Regions from separate parts of the Luteipulveratus mongoliensis genome, predicted to be linked through region 2. Evidence: riboswitches for the same ligand, from Rfam matches in the RefSeq annotation. Region 2 holds a riboswitch; each other region holds the start of a gene.
What was found. A riboswitch is a leader RNA that binds a small molecule or an ion and turns the genes downstream of it on or off. The one in region 2 is predicted to bind S-adenosylmethionine.
Positions count from the first base shown of each region.

Region 1: it holds a riboswitch for S-adenosylmethionine, as region 2 does, so the genes downstream of both, VV02_RS27475 (putative leader peptide) here and VV02_RS22600 (LLM class flavin-dependent oxidoreductase) in region 2, are expected to answer to the same signal.
Region 3: it holds a riboswitch for S-adenosylmethionine, as region 2 does, so the genes downstream of both, metX (homoserine O-acetyltransferase MetX) here and VV02_RS22600 (LLM class flavin-dependent oxidoreductase) in region 2, are expected to answer to the same signal.

Region 1 is NZ_CP011112.1:4,233,635-4,238,488, forward strand. It holds gene nudC (NAD(+) diphosphatase) at 1-373, opposite strand, end outside; gene VV02_RS20030 (phosphotransferase) at 437-1,708, shown strand; SAM riboswitch class IV at 1,813-1,928, shown strand; gene VV02_RS27475 (putative leader peptide) at 1,962-2,051, shown strand; gene ssuE (NADPH-dependent FMN reductase) at 2,211-2,774, shown strand; gene VV02_RS20040 (ABC transporter substrate-binding protein) at 2,912-3,928, shown strand; gene VV02_RS20045 (ABC transporter ATP-binding protein) at 3,925-4,773, shown strand; gene VV02_RS20050 (ABC transporter permease) at 4,773-4,854, shown strand, end outside.
Region 2 is NZ_CP011112.1:4,747,089-4,751,942, reverse strand. It holds gene VV02_RS22615 (response regulator transcription factor) at 1-576, shown strand, start outside; gene VV02_RS22610 (LysE family translocator) at 631-1,266, shown strand; gene VV02_RS22605 (NtaA/DmoA family FMN-dependent monooxygenase) at 1,276-2,649, opposite strand; gene VV02_RS22600 (LLM class flavin-dependent oxidoreductase) at 2,671-3,852, opposite strand; SAM riboswitch class IV at 3,882-3,993, opposite strand; gene VV02_RS22595 (HNH endonuclease signature motif containing protein) at 4,291-4,854, shown strand, end outside.
Region 3 is NZ_CP011112.1:3,651,306-3,656,159, forward strand. It holds gene VV02_RS17355 (RNA polymerase sigma factor) at 1-632, opposite strand, end outside; gene VV02_RS17360 (universal stress protein) at 889-1,269, opposite strand; gene metX (homoserine O-acetyltransferase MetX) at 1,335-2,507, opposite strand; SAM riboswitch class IV at 2,546-2,657, opposite strand; gene VV02_RS17370 (DUF4192 domain-containing protein) at 2,697-3,773, opposite strand; gene VV02_RS17375 (YkvA family protein) at 3,867-4,244, opposite strand; gene VV02_RS17380 (EcsC family protein) at 4,330-4,854, opposite strand, start outside.

The DNA.
Region 1 (4,854 bases), 510 kb from region 2:
CGACGGACGCCGCGAGCACGCCGACATCGAGATCGCCCAGCTCCATGCCGAGAGAGCGCAGGTTGGCTCGTGGATCGTCCCCGTCATGCTCCGCAGGGTGGATCGCGCAGGCGTACGACCTCCCGTCCGAAGCGCCGAGATAGATCACCAGGTCGGACCGGTCGGCCTCGACCGGCGGACGGTAGTAGAGCCGGCGCGAACCCGGCTCGCCCTCGTAGGGCGCCCGGTCGCCGTACAGATCGAGGACGCAGGTGGCCGGGTCGGCCAGCAGTCGACGCAACTGGTCCGGCTCCTTGCGCAGGGCCGCTGAGCGGTCCAACGCAGAGCGGGACAGGCCTAGCTCGAGCAGGGTCTCTGAGTCCGCGGAAGGCACGGGTCCCAGGCTATGCGGCATGCCTCCAAGGTTGGGGACCGCACCTGACCTAACGTGGCAGACGTGCTCAACCGTCCGCTCACTCTGGCCGCCCTCGCCAATGCAGCCGTGCCCGGACTCAGCCCTGCCCAGGTCGAGGGTGTGGCCATGCGCCCTGGAGCGCCCTATCAGGTGGCGATCGTCACGGACGAGGACGACAACCGCTGGCAGGTGCGATCGGCGCTGACCACAGCCGCCGGAGCCGCGCTGGACCAGGCGGAGCGGCTCGCGCACCTGCTCGGCAAGCGCCTGAGCTTCCAGGTGCCCCATCTCGCGGGCACCACGACCGCCAAGAACGGCAGCAGCGTCGCGGTCTACCGTCAGCTCCCCGGCCAGCCGCTGGGCTGGCGAGACCTCGTGCCTCGTTCCGAGGAGGCCCGCTCCCTGGGCCGTGCCCTCGCCGAGCTGCACGACATCGATCCCCGCGTGTACGACGAGGCCGGGCTGCCGTCGTACGACGCCGATGCCTATCGCAGCCGTCGCCTGTCCGAGCTGGACCGCGCCGCCTCGACCGGCCACGTCCCACCTCGCCTGCTCGGCCGCTGGGAGAGAGCGCTCGAAGAAGTCAGCCTGTGGCGCTTCGCCACGACACCGACCCACGGTGCGCTGCATGACGGTGACGTGCTCGTCGAGGACGGCGACGTGGTCGCCGTCGACAGCTGGGACACCGCAGCAGTCAGCGACCCGGCCTCGGACTTCGCGGTGCTGTCGCTCATGGCCAGCCCTGAGGCGGTGGACACCGTCGTGGAGGCGTACGCCCAGTCGCGTCGCGAGCGGCCCGACACCCACCTCGAGCGCCGGATCCGGCTGGCTTCGGAGCTGCGCCGCGTCTCCGGCCTGATGGAGGCCGCCAACTCCGACGACGACCTGCTCGTCGATCGTCGTGCCGCCGCTCTGCGTCGGCTGGACGAGGAGCGGCACGACGACGAGTCTCTGCTCCCGCCTCCCGTGCGGCGGCGTACGGCCGGCGGGGCGCCTGTCGTCGAGACGCCACCTCCGCCAGAGGTCGACCCGGCAGATATCGAGGTCGTCGAGGTCCGCGAGTCCAACGACGAGGACGAGACCCTGGAGATCCCGCAGGTCGAGGGCGACGACGAGGACGCGTACGACGACGAAGGCATCGAGGACGCGGGCACCGACGTCGAGCTTGAGGACGCAGGAACTGAGGACGCAGGAACTGAGGACGCGGCGACTGAGGACGCGGCGACTGAGGACGAGCCACCCGCGAGCCGAGATACGGACGAGACCCAGCCGATCCGTAGGAAGACGCCGGACCCGGACCTGCACGCCGGTTGAGCGGCAGCCCGCGCCGATCTCACCTCGCGAGACCTCGGTCCGCATAACGGAACGTTTTGCATTCCCCTTGCGCGTCTTATGATTGCGCGGCTACGTTCCTGACAGGTCACGAGATTCAGCGCCAAGCCCCGGCTCGCTGGACGGCAACCCTCCCTCGCGGCGGGGTGCTCCGGGTGATGACCTGGTGACGACCAGCGCCGGTCCGTCGCAAGCGCGAGGCTCCTCAAGCCTCATCACGAGATGGGTGATCCGAGTGAGAGAGATCAGGCCCCCAGCCAGGCGACTGTGCTCCCGCCGCCACATCGACCTCCAGCGAGTCTCCAGCGCGCTCTGTCGCGACTGACCTCGGCATGACCGGCGCGCTCCCAGCGCCGTACGTCGTCCTTCGTCGCGCGACCACATCGGTCGTCTCCAGCCGCATCGACGCGGCTGCTCCTCGTTAACCCGCTGAGATGCCTTGCTGCGCAACGGTATTCGGCGACCCGCCATCATCGGAGGAACCATGGCCCTGATCGCCGCGATCTCCAGCAGCCCATCCGCCACCTCACGCACGGACGCGGTCCTCGGCGACGTCGAGCGCCGCCTCGAGCTCGCAGGGCACCAGGTCGAGCGCATCGTGCTGCGCGACCTGCCCGCTCGGCCGCTGCTGCTTGGACAGGCCGACGACGTCGACATCAACGCCGCCATCGAGGTGTTTGCCTCCGCCGACGCCGTCATCGTCACGACGCCGGTCTACAAGGCGTCCTTCGGCGGCCTGCTGAAGACGTTCCTGGACCTGCTGCCGCAGTACGCACTGCGTGGCAAGGCGGTGCTGCCGCTGGCCACCGGTGGCACCCCGGCCCACGTGCTGGTCGTCGACTACGCGCTGCGTCCCGTGCTCTCCAGCCTGGGCGCCACCCACATCACGCCCGGATGGTTCGTGCTGTCCGCACACATCGTCCTGGGCGACAACGGGGCCGTCGAGCTGGACGACGCCGCCTCCACACCGCTGCGCGAGGTCACCGATGCCTTCGCCGACGCGATCGAGCGTCTCTCCCCGGCACCGCGCCGGGTCGCCGTCGCCTGACCGCATCATCGGGACGACGATGCCGGACCGGGGGAGCCTGCGAGCCCGGCCGGATGAGGAGTCTCGTCCAAAGACTCAGGTCACGAGCTCGTCTGACCACCAAAGGAATCCACATGTTGACCTCTCGCCATCTCGCCATGCCCATTTCCGCTGTGCTCGCCCTCTCCGTGACCGGCTGCGCCATCGGTGCCGGGAACGCCGCGGAGCCAGGAGCCAAGGACGGATCCGGCAACACCGTCCTGCGCTACCAGGGCGCCGCCAACTCCGTGACCCTGCCCGAGCTCGCTGAGGACCTCGGCTACTTCTCGAAGGTCAAGCTGAAGTGGGTCGGCAACACGACCAGCGGTCCTCAGGACATCCAGTCCGCGGCCACCAACCAGACCGACTTCGGCGGCGCCTTCTCCGGAGCGGTCGTCAAGCTGATCGCCGCCGGCGCACCGGTCAAGGCGGTCGTCAACTACTACGGCGAGGACGCGAAGACGTTCAACGGGTTCTACGTCAAGGCGGGCAGCCCCATCCGCACGCCTCGTGACCTCATCGGCAAGAAGATCGCCGTCAACACGCTCGGCGCGCACTCCGAGGCCGTCATCGACACCTACCTGAAGAAGCACGGTCTGACGCCGGCCGAGATCGACAAGGTCCAGCTGGTCGTCCTGCCGCCCAACGACACCGAGCAGGCCATCAGGCGCAACCAGGTCGACGTCGGATCTCTCGGCGGCGTGCTGCAGGACCGGGCGATCGCAGCGGGCGGGCTGCGCAGCCTGTTCAACGACTACAGCCTGTTCGGCGCGTTCAACGGCGGTCAGTACGTCCTGCGCAACGACCTGACGGCCAAGAAGCCGGACGCCGCCAAGGACTTCGTGACCGGCGTCGCCAAGGCCATCGAGTGGGAGCGTACGACTCCGCGCGCCGAAGTCATCAAGCGCTTCGCCGCGATCATCAACAAGCGTGGGCGCCACGAGACGACCGCCAACCTGAAGTACTGGAAGAGCGTCGGCATCGCGAGCAAGGGTGGCGCCGTCAGCGATCGCGACTACACCCAGTGGACGTCCTGGCTCGAGGAGAGCGGCATCGTCAAGAAGGGTGAGCTGAAGCCGAAAGACTTGTACACCAACGAGTTCAACGGCCTGGCTTCGGCTGGTGGTCAGGGATGAGCACCCCGAAGATCAGCCTCCAGGGAGTCGGCAAGCAGTTCGTCGTACGCCCCACCCGCGACCAGCCGCAGGCCGTCGCCCTCGACGCGTTGCAGGACATCGACCTCGACGTCGCCGCCGGCGAGTTCCTGACGCTTCTCGGGCCGAGCGGGTCGGGCAAGACCACACTCCTGGACCTCCTCGGAGGACTCAGCGAGCCGACGTCAGGGCAGGTCCTCATCGACGGCCAGGAGATCACCGGTCCTGGGCTGGACCGCGGCATCGTCTTCCAGCAGTACGCCCTCTTCCCCTGGCGTACGGCGGTCGCCAACGTTGCGTTCGGGCTCGAGCAGCAGGGGTTGTCCAAGGCAGATCGATTGACGAAGGCACGCGAATACCTCGCTCTCGTAGGGCTTTCCGGGTTCGAGGAGCGCTACCCGCACGAGCTGTCCGGCGGCATGAAGCAGCGCGTCGCCATCGCCCGGAGCCTGGCCTACGAGCCAGACGTCCTGCTCATGGATGAGCCGTTCGCCGCGCTCGATGCGCAGACCCGCGAGCAGCTGCAGGACGAGCTGCTCCGCATCTGGGGCACCACGGGTACGACGGTCGTCTTCATCACCCACAGCATCGAGGAAGCCGTCTACCTCGGGCAGCGGGTCGCGGTGCTCACCTCGCGACCCGGGCGTCTCAAGGAGGTCGTCGACATCGAGCTGGGCGACCGCAACGTCGACGGCGACCTGCGCTCCGACCCACGCTTCGTGGCCTACCGCCACCAGCTGTGGGAGCTGCTCCACGACGAGGTACAGCGGGCGCAAGACGCCGGCCACCGCAAGATCCAGCCCAACGGAACCGAAGGAGCGGCCTGATGTCCACCACCGCACCCACGCGTACGGCCACCGTCGCCAGGCCCGCTACCTCAGCCGCACCAACGAAATCCGTTGCCGTCT
Region 2 (4,854 bases):
ATCGACGTTCTCGCGGCCGTCTCAGGTCCGGACGAGCTGCTCCGCGCGGTCGACGAGCATCGTCCCGACATCGCGGTGGTCGACGTACGGATGCCGCCCACCCACACCGACGAGGGCATCAAGGCAGCGGTCGCGGCACGGCGTGCCCACCCCGAGCTCGCTGTGCTGGTGCTGTCGGCGTACGTGGAGCAGAGCTTTGCGACCGAGCTGCTGGCCGACGGGTCGAGCCGCATCGGCTACCTGCTCAAGGAGCGCGTCGGGCGGGTCGCGACCTTCCTGGAGGCGTTGCACCGGGTCGCGGCCGGCGGTACCGCGATCGACCCCGACGTGGTGGCGCAGCTGTTCTCGCGCCAGCGTGCTGACGATCGTCTCGCGCTGCTGAGCACACGTGAGCGCGAGGTGCTGGCCGTGATGGCCGAGGGACTGGGCAACGCGGCCATCGCGCAACGGCTCTTCGTGACGGACAACGCTGTGCACAAGCACATCCGCAATATCTTCGCCAAGCTCGGGCTCGAGCCCGGTGACGACACCGACCGTCGGGTCGCGGCGGTGCTGCGCTACCTCGAGGCCCGCTGAGGCGCCGCACGCAAACTCGGTGACCGCGTCGGTGGCGAGTGGTCTGATGGACAGATGGACCTCTCGACCTTGCTGGCCTTCGGGCTGGCCGCTGCCGTCATCAGCCTCGTGCCGGGGCCGGACATGATGTTCATCATCGCCCACGGTGTCGGACGTGGACGGCGAGCGGGAGTCGTGGCAGCAGTCGGGATGTCGAGTGGCCTGGCCGTGCACACGGTGCTTACGGCGGCCGGTCTCGGGGCCCTGTTGCTCGCTGCTCCAGCGGTGCTGGAGGGATTGCGCATCGCTGGTGCGATCTTCCTGATCTATCTCGCGGTCTCGGCCTGGCGGTCGTCGCGGGCGCAATCCGTTGCCGACGACGACGCGGCGGTCGTGCCGCCTCGATCGCTGCGGAAGACATACGTCATGGCCATGCTGACCAACCTCGCCAACCCCAAGGTGATCTTGTTCTACCTCGCGTTCCTGCCTCAGTTCCTGACCGAGGGCGGCTGGCCGGCGTGGGCGCAGTTCCTCGTGCTCGGAGCGGTGCTCATCTGCGTCGGGCTCTGCGTGGACGGCACGGTCGGGTTCGTGTCGGGTGCTCTCTCAGAGCTCCTGCAACGCCGACCGGCCGTCCAGCGCTGGCTCGACCGGGTGTCCGCCGCGATCTTCGGTGGCCTGGCCGTACGCCTGGTGGCCGACTCCCGCTGAGCGCGCCCCTCAGGAGGCGCGCTCGGTGTCTGCGTCCTGGGAGTCGGAAAGCATTGGCAGTCCAAGGTTCTCGCGCAGCGTCGACCCCGTGTAGTCCTCTCGGAACACGCCCTGCTCCTGCAGCAGAGGCACCACTGCATCGACGAATCCGCCCAGCCCGCCCGGTGTGATGTGTGGGACGAGAATGAAGCCATCGCTGGCGTCGTCCTGCACGTAGCGGTTGATCTCGTCGGCGACCGTGCGCGCCGAGCCGACGAACGACTGCCGCCCCGACACCTCGATCACGAGGTCGCGGATCGACAGGTTCTCCGCCTGGGCGCGCTCCCGCCACTCGTGTGCGGTCTGTACGGGATCGCGGTGTCCGCGCACGCTGGCCCGCCCGCGGGCGATGGTGTGCTCGCCGGTGTCCGGGTCGATGTCGGGCAGGGGTCCTTCGGGGTCATACGCCGAAAGGTCACGGTTCCAGACCTGTTCGAGGAAGTTGATCGCTGTGGCTCCGCTGACCTGCTGCCGGCGTACGACGTGGGCTCGCTCCTGCGCGTCGGCGTCGTTGTCTCCGAGGACGAAGGTGGCGGCGGGCAGGATGAGCAGGTCGTCCCGGGTGCGGCCGAACTTCGGGAGCCGGCCCTTCACATCGGCGTAGAAGGCTCTGCCCGCGTCGTACTCACTGTGTCGCGAGAAGATCGCGTCCGCCTGACGAGCCGCGAAGTCTCGACCTTCGTCGGAGTCGCCGGCCTGGAAGATGACCGGCCGTCCTTGTGGGCTGCGCGGGACATTGAACCTGCCGCGGATGTCGAAATGCGAGTCCTGGTGGGCGAACTCGCCCGCATCGGGTCGTGCGAGGAACTCGCCGGACTCGCGGTCGGCGAGGACATCGCCCTCACGCCACGAGTCGAGCAGCTCGAGTGTCGTCTGCAAGAAGACCTTGGCCCGCTCGTAGCGCTGCTCGGCCGGCAGGAAGCCGCCACGTCGGAAGTTCTCACCGGTGAACGCGTCCCAGCTGGTCACGACGTTCCACGCCGCGCGGCCACCGGAGAGGTGGTCCAAGGACGCGAACTGCCTTGCCACGTCGTACGGTTCGTTGAACGTCGAGTTGATCGTGCCTGCCAGGCCGAGGTGGTCGGTGACAGCGGCCAGCGCGCTGAGGATCGCGAAGGTGTCAGGGCGGCCGACGACGTCCAGGTCGTAGATCTGGCCACGCTGCTCGCGCAGCCGCAGACCTTCGGCCAGGAACAGGAAGTCGAACTTGCCCCGCTCGGCGGTCTGCGCGAACTCGCGGAACGAGTCGAACTCGATGTGGCTGCCGGACTCCGGGTCGCTCCAGACGGTGGTGTTGTTGACCCCCGGGAAGTGCGCGGCCAGGTGAATCTGCTTCTGCGGCATCAGTTTGTCCTCTCCGGGTGGTCAGGCGGCGTAGCGGCTGACGGGGCGGGCTAGGCCGAAGCGCTCACGCAACGTCCGGTCGTCGTACGCCGACCGGAACAGTCCGCGGCGTCGCAGCTCGGGTACGAGGTCGTCCACGATTCGTGGCAGGTCGACGGTGTTGACGGCCGGACGCAGACGAGCCCCGGAAAGGCCTGCGGTTGACCAGGACTCGATGAGATCGGCCAGGCCCTTCACACCACCGACATAGATCAGCGCGTCCGACACCAGGGGGCTGCCGGCCAGATCGTTGAGCCGGCCGAGGCGCTCACCTGCCCGTGCAGCGTCCTCGTCGAGGACGACCAGCACGTCCCCGAGGACGTGGACTGTGTCGCGCCCGGCGTCCTGCTGGGCCTCGCGGATGACGGTCAGCGCCTCGGCCGGGTCGTCCTTCGGTGTGATGAAGCCGAGGTCGGCCGACCTGCCGATCAGCTGCCACGGTCGTACGTCGTGCCCGAGGGCCGCTATCAGCGGCTGACCCTGCGGAGGGCGAGGGGTGATCGACGGACCGCGCACTGAGAAGTGGTCGCCTTCGAAGTCGATGTAGTGCAGCTTGTCTCGGTCGACGAACCGGCCGGTGGCTGAGTCGCGGATCTCGGCGTCGTCCTCCCACGAGTCCCACAGCCGGCGCAGCACCTCGACGTAGTCATCGGTCTCATCGAAGAGTGCGTTGGCCAGGGATCGCTGACCGTCGGCGTCGAGGTCGGTCCAGTCGCCCAGCTCTCGGCGGCCGAAGTGGTCGGCCTCGTCGCGGCGGCCGCCGATCCGCACCTGTACGCCGGCGCGGCCGCCGGTCACGTAGTCGAGCGTCGCGATCGACTTCGAGAGATGGAACGGCTCGGTGTGCGTGGTGATCGCGATGGGTACCAAGCCGATTCGTCGGACGAGCGGGCCGACTCGGTTGGCGACCAGGACCGCGTCGAGGCGTCCACGAAGCCGGTCGGTGCGGTCGTCGTGGTGCAGCGCGTCATCGGCCTGGAGGGCGAGTCCGTCCTCGAGGGTGACCAGGTCGAGGGCGCCGCTCTCCGCCAACCGGACCAGGTCGGCCCAGTAGCGAGCAGTGAACACCTCGTCCGCCCGAGCGGACGGGTCGCGCCAGGAGGCCGGGTGCCAGCCGGTGCCGTCGAGGGCCACGGCCAGATGGATCAGGGGTCTGGGGCTCATCGTGTGCCTCCCGGGCGGCTGGCGCCGCGTCGTCGCGCTTGCCGCACGGGTTCATGCGGCCGGGTCGTCACCTGGGGCACCCCGCCACGAACGGAGGGTTGCCGGACAGCAAGCCAGGGCTTCACGCTGCCACTCAAGACCAGATTCAAGATAACTGAGAGTTATTCATATGCAAATGCCAGCGTCCACGTGGTGAGCGGGGCGGCCCGACTCGCTCGGCGGTGAGCCGGAGCGGTCTGCTGGCGCACTAGCACGCACCACCGACAACGTCAGAATCGTCGAAAGGCTTTACACAGCAATCAAATTCATCGATCGCGGACTTGCGGCGAAGTTCGTACGTACGTACGATGGTGGCATGGCAAGCGCACCCGAGATGACCACGCTGCGCCGCGAGACGGACACCGCTGCGCGGCGCAGCTGGTCATCGCTCGGGAGGCGTTGGAGTCGGCGTACGCGCTCATCCGCAACGACACCGAGGACGTCGTGTCGGCACCGGTGGTGCTCGAGCAGGTCAGCGTCACCCAGCACCTGGTCGACCTGGCCCACGCTGTGCAGGCGCATCGGTTGGCGCAACATGCGGGCTCGGTGGCGCACTACGACCCGTCAGGTGATGCCGGCCATCGACTTGGTCGCGGCGCGGTCGGTGATGTTCGGGACACCGCGGTCGCGGACATCAGCGCCGCCCTGTGCTGGGGGCCGCGCACCGCGGCGCGGCGGGTGCGCGAGTCGGTCGCAGCGGTGTGCCACACCCCACTACTGATCGACGCCCTCGCCGACGGAGCGATCGACCGGGAACGCCTCGCCGCGGTCGTTGACGCGTTGGAGGACGTCCCCGAGGGCACCCGAGCTGTGGTCGCGCCACACGTGGAAGCGGCGATGCTGTCCGGACCCCGTGGTGGCATCAGCTCGTGGACCGCGACCGCCACCCGTAAGCGCGCCCGAGCCGCAGTGGCCAACCAGGACGCCGAGTCACCGGTGCGGCACCGGCGACGGAGCGTGCGT
Region 3 (4,854 bases), 1.1 Mb from region 2:
TTGACCGGGTCTGCGGTGGCGCCTGCGGTGACGACCTGCTGCGCGGGAGCATCGGCGTCGTCGTCCTGGCGGATCACGAAGCCGCCGGTCTCCGACTCTTCCTTCTCAGCGGCTTCCTTCGACGGAGTCTCGCTGTCCTCCGACTCCTCGCCGTCGGCGACCGCGTCGCTCTCGGTCGCGGCTGCCGCAGCAGCGGCCTTCTTCGCAGCGGCGGTCGTCTGGCCCGCGGCCTTCTTGGCGGCGGCCTTGGTGGTCGCGGCTTTGGCGGTCTTCTTGGCCGGCGCCTTTGTGGCGGGCTTGTCCTCAGCCTCATCCGCCGCGGCGGTCTTCTTGGCAGCGGCCTTCTTGGTCGCCGGTCGCGTGGTCTTCTTGGCAGCTGACCGGGTCGCGGTCGCGGCGACGGCACGCTGCGCGGTGTCCGGGTCGAGCGTCACGCTGACGCCGTGCTGCTCCAGCGCACGCAGCACGGTCTTCATCCGCTTGGGCGCGATCTCGGCCGTCTCCAGTGCGTGCTTGAGCGCGAGGCTGTCGACAGACCCGTGGGTCTGACCCACCCGCATCAGCTCCTGCAGGGCAGGGTGCGCGAACTCGGCCGGGAGGGCCGGCGGGGTCTCAGCAGGGGTGTTCGACACTGATGTCAACGGGCTACCTTCCGGGTACGTGCGGCGTCGGGGCGCCCGAACGTGGGCACCACGACAAGAGCCGTCGACAGGTGCGACGGCGACCGAGGTGGCGGGTTTGGAGCGGGTGTTTCGAGTGCCGAAGGGCGGTCTCCGGCGAGCGCTCCACGACCATTATAAAACGGTCGGCCGACCTTCTTGGACCAACACCGCCACGGCGTGCCACATTCCCGCAGATCAGAGGCCGTACGACGCCCTCCAGAACAGCTCAGGCGGACGCCGGAGCCTTGACCGCGAGCACCGGGCAGGCCGCGTCGAGGAGGATGCGCTGGGCGTTGGATCCCAGGATCAGCTTGCCGACCGGCGTACGCCGTCGCAGGCCGATGACGATCAGCTCTGCGCCGACCTCGTCCGCGGCCGCGATGATGTCCTCCGCCGGGTCGTCGGTGTGGGTCAGCGAGCGCAGCTCGACCTCGACGCCGCTCCTGCCGGCCTCCTCGAGGAGCCGCGACACAGGCTCCTCGTCCGCCTTGCTGGCGCGGGAGTCCAGGACCAGCAGCTTGGTCGACCGCTCGGTCGCCTCCTGCACGGCGCGCTCGAGCGCGGCCTTGCCTTCCTTGGTCGCGACGTAACCCACCACGACAGTCACGGATGGCCTCCCTCATCAGGCAGCAGTCCAGCAGGATCGGCGCGGGTGGCCGTCCTGCCCAGACGCTACCGGACGTGGCGGGCCTCGCGGGCTGTCCCCGAGGACAGGGCGCGGTCCACTGCAGCGGCGACCTGATCGATCTCGATCAGGAACCCGTCGTGGCCGTAGTCGGAGTGGATCAGCTGGACCGAGCCCGAGCCGCGAGCCCGCACCAGCTGCTCGGACAGCTCGACGGGGAACAGGCGGTCTGAGTCGACGGCGATCACGTGCAGGTCGCCGGTGTAGGGCCGCAGGGCCGCAGCCAGCCCTCCCCGACCGCGACCGATGTCGTGCGTCGACATGGACCGGGTGAGGGTGACGTAGGTGCCGGCGTCGAACCGACCGACCAGCTTGGCCGCGTGGTGGTCCAGATAGCTCTCGACGCCGAATCGGCCTCCGCGCAAAGGGTTCTCGCCGTCCTGGCCGTCTCGACCGAACCGGTCCTCGAGCTCGCTCGCGCTGCGGTAGGTCGTGTGGGCGATCCGACGAGCGAGCCCGAGCCCGTGAGCCGGGACGACACCCTGGTCGTAGTAGTCGCCGCCGCGGTAGTCGGGGTCGTGGCTGATCGCCAGGATCTGCGCCTGGCCCCATGCGATCTGGTCGGCCGATGCTGCGCCGGTGCTGGCGACGACTGCGGCGCTGCGCACCCGCGTGGGGTAGGACGCCACCCATTCCGCCACGCGCATCCCGCCCATCGAGCCTCCGACGACCAGGCGCCAGCTCGTGATCCCGAGGAGGTCGGCGACCTGTGCCTCCACGGCGACCTGGTCGCGTACGGAGATGTTGGGGAAGCGGGATCCCCACGGTCGGCCGTCCGGCGCGAGCGAACCTGGTCCAGTCGTGCCGCGACACCCCCCGAGCACGTTGGTCGCCACGACGAAGTAGCGGGCGGTGTCGATGGCGCATCCGGGTCCGATCAACCCGGGCCACCAACCAGCGGTCGGCTGTCCTGGACCGGACGGCCCGACGACATGCGCGTCGCCGGTCAGCGCGTGCTCGATGAGGACGGCGTTGCTGGCGTCGGCATTGAGCCGACCCCACGTCTGGACGGCCACCGTCACGTCGGGCAGCGACTCACCGCTCTCGAGGGTCTGCGCGCCCAGCCGTACGCCGAACGCGTCCGGGTTGGCGTCCTCCGGCAACGAGACCAGCACACCATCGGGCAATGCGGCTGCTCGTCGATGGCCCAGCACGGTCACGGCGTCGCTCCCTGGTCAGGGGCCTCGCAACGTGTCGGGCCCCGCGCTTGTCGAGCCTTTGTGGTTCGACCTTGTCCTCACCCGGGGCACCCCACCGCGGTGGAGGGTTGCCGCTCAGCCAGCCGGGGCTTGGCGCTGAGACTCTTGACATCCACGACGGTAGCAGCGCCCCACCGACGCCCTCAATTCTCAGGACGCGATCTCTCGGCTGCTGGGATCGCCCTGCCCGGGCCGCAGGCCATGACTGAGCGCGTGACCGATCAGGTGGGCCAGCGAGTACGCCGGGTTGGCGTCCAGGGCCCGGTCAAGTGCCATCCCGGCCAACGCACCGCTGCCGTGCGCCCAGCACCAGTACGCCAGCAGGGTGGCCGTCCCGTCGACCCAGACATCAGGGGTGCAAGCGACCAGCGCCTGCAGCCGGTGGGTCACCCGCCCGATCTCGACGTCCCGCTGCAACGGCGCAGCGCCGTGCGCGGCGCGCCACGCAGGACGGCCGAGCGCATCGTCCAACGCCGATCGGATCGCAGGGCTGTGCGAACGAAAGCCCAGCGCGTCAGGGGCCATCCAGCCCATCAGCTCGTCACGAAACACCTTGTCCTGCAACGAGCAGACCGCGTCGAGCAGGGTGTCGACCGGCAGCAGGTGGACTGGCAGCGCGTCGTCATCGGTGACCAGGACAGCGGACCAGGCGACGGCGACCGCGTCGTCCTCATCGCGCTCGTCCATGGCGTCGAACGGCTGGTCGACCATCGTCAGCATCGCCTGCGCGACCAGCGGGTGTGCCAACGCGACGCTCGCCGCCAGCTCATCTCGGTCGGCGTACGGCTCGACCTCGCGGAGCACCTGCTCGGCAATGGCCCCCACCCGACTCTGCTCAGGGACCGGCTGCCACTCATCCCGCTCACACCCGCCGCACGCACACCGAGCCACGGACCACTGGCCCTCGCGGACGTGCACCTCGTGCACGCACGGCGCTCCGCTTGCCTGGCTCAGCTCACGCCTGATCGTGGCCATCAGCCGCCGCGTGTCCTCCTCGTCGTCATAACCGACCAGGTCGAACTGTCGTAGACCGACTCGACCGAGCTGGTCGACGACCAGACGGGCCGCCTCGGCCCGCCTCTCGCTGGGCGGGATGTCGATGCGCGAGATCGGACCGACGGTGCCGTCGATCGAACCGACGACGACCACGGACCGTCTGGGGATGAACCCGAGGACGTAGGGCAGGTAGGCGACCAGCTCTCCGAGGCCGCGCAGCTTCTGATTCATGGACCCAGGCTTCAGCGGTCAGCACCGACCGTGAAGCCTCTCGAGACGGCCTGTGGACAGTGGGCCGTCCGTGGAAGGGGTGTGGGAAACGGCTCAGCGCACGGTGTGGCTGCGGACGGTCGAGGCCCGCTGCTTCTCCCAGCGCAGGAAATCGTCGGTGTCGCGCACCAGCGCGCTGGCGAACCAGGCGAGCACGACGGCGTCGTCGGCCAGGCCGACCACCGACAGGACCGCCTCCGGCAGCAGGTCGACCGGGGAGACGATGTACGCCGCGGCGCCTGCCAGCGCGGCGAGATGCATCGGCGAGCACCCGTCGTACTCCCCCGACATGGTCGCCCTGACCATGCGCGGGATGGCAGACAGCCGGGCACCGACGGCTGGCGCTCCGGGCGCGCTGGCTGCCTTGACGGCGTTGGCCAGCTGGCGCATGGAGCCCCACTGGACCGAGCGTGGTGAACGAGGTGCGGGCATGTTGCTCTCCTTCGTGCGGACTCCCCCGAGCCCGTAACAGAACGTCAACGACCGAGGCGCCGCGGACATTCCGGCGCCCGGACGGTCACGCGGTCCGCGGCGGGAACTCCTTCTTGGCCGAGCCGGCGATCCGGTTCAGGAGGTAGACGTCCAGGCCGGCACCGATCACACCGCCCGCGACCGGGATGCCCTTGCCGAGCTTGGCGAACGCCTTGCGTCCGACCTGGCTGATGAGACGGAAGCCGACCGCCTTGTTGACGACCAGCAGCGCCGGCCCCGGCAGCCGCTGTGCCGCCAGGTTGGCGAGCCGGCCCGTGCTCACGACACCGGCCTTCTTGAGGAGGTCATCGGCGTCCGCGCCGATCAGCGCGAGGAGGACCGCTGAGCGCAGCTCGCGCTGATCGATGTCGTAACCACGGACCGAGGCCACCGCGGCTGTCATCCGCGTCGCCACGATGTAGAACTCGAGCACGTTGGCCGGGAGCGCGATCGGCAGAGTGACGAATCCGCCCAGGCCCGTGAGGAATCCGCCTGCCGCAGCGAGCTTGCGGTGGTCGCCGATGATCTCGGCGATCGCCTTGTCGGCATTGCCCTGGTGCTTGGTCATCGC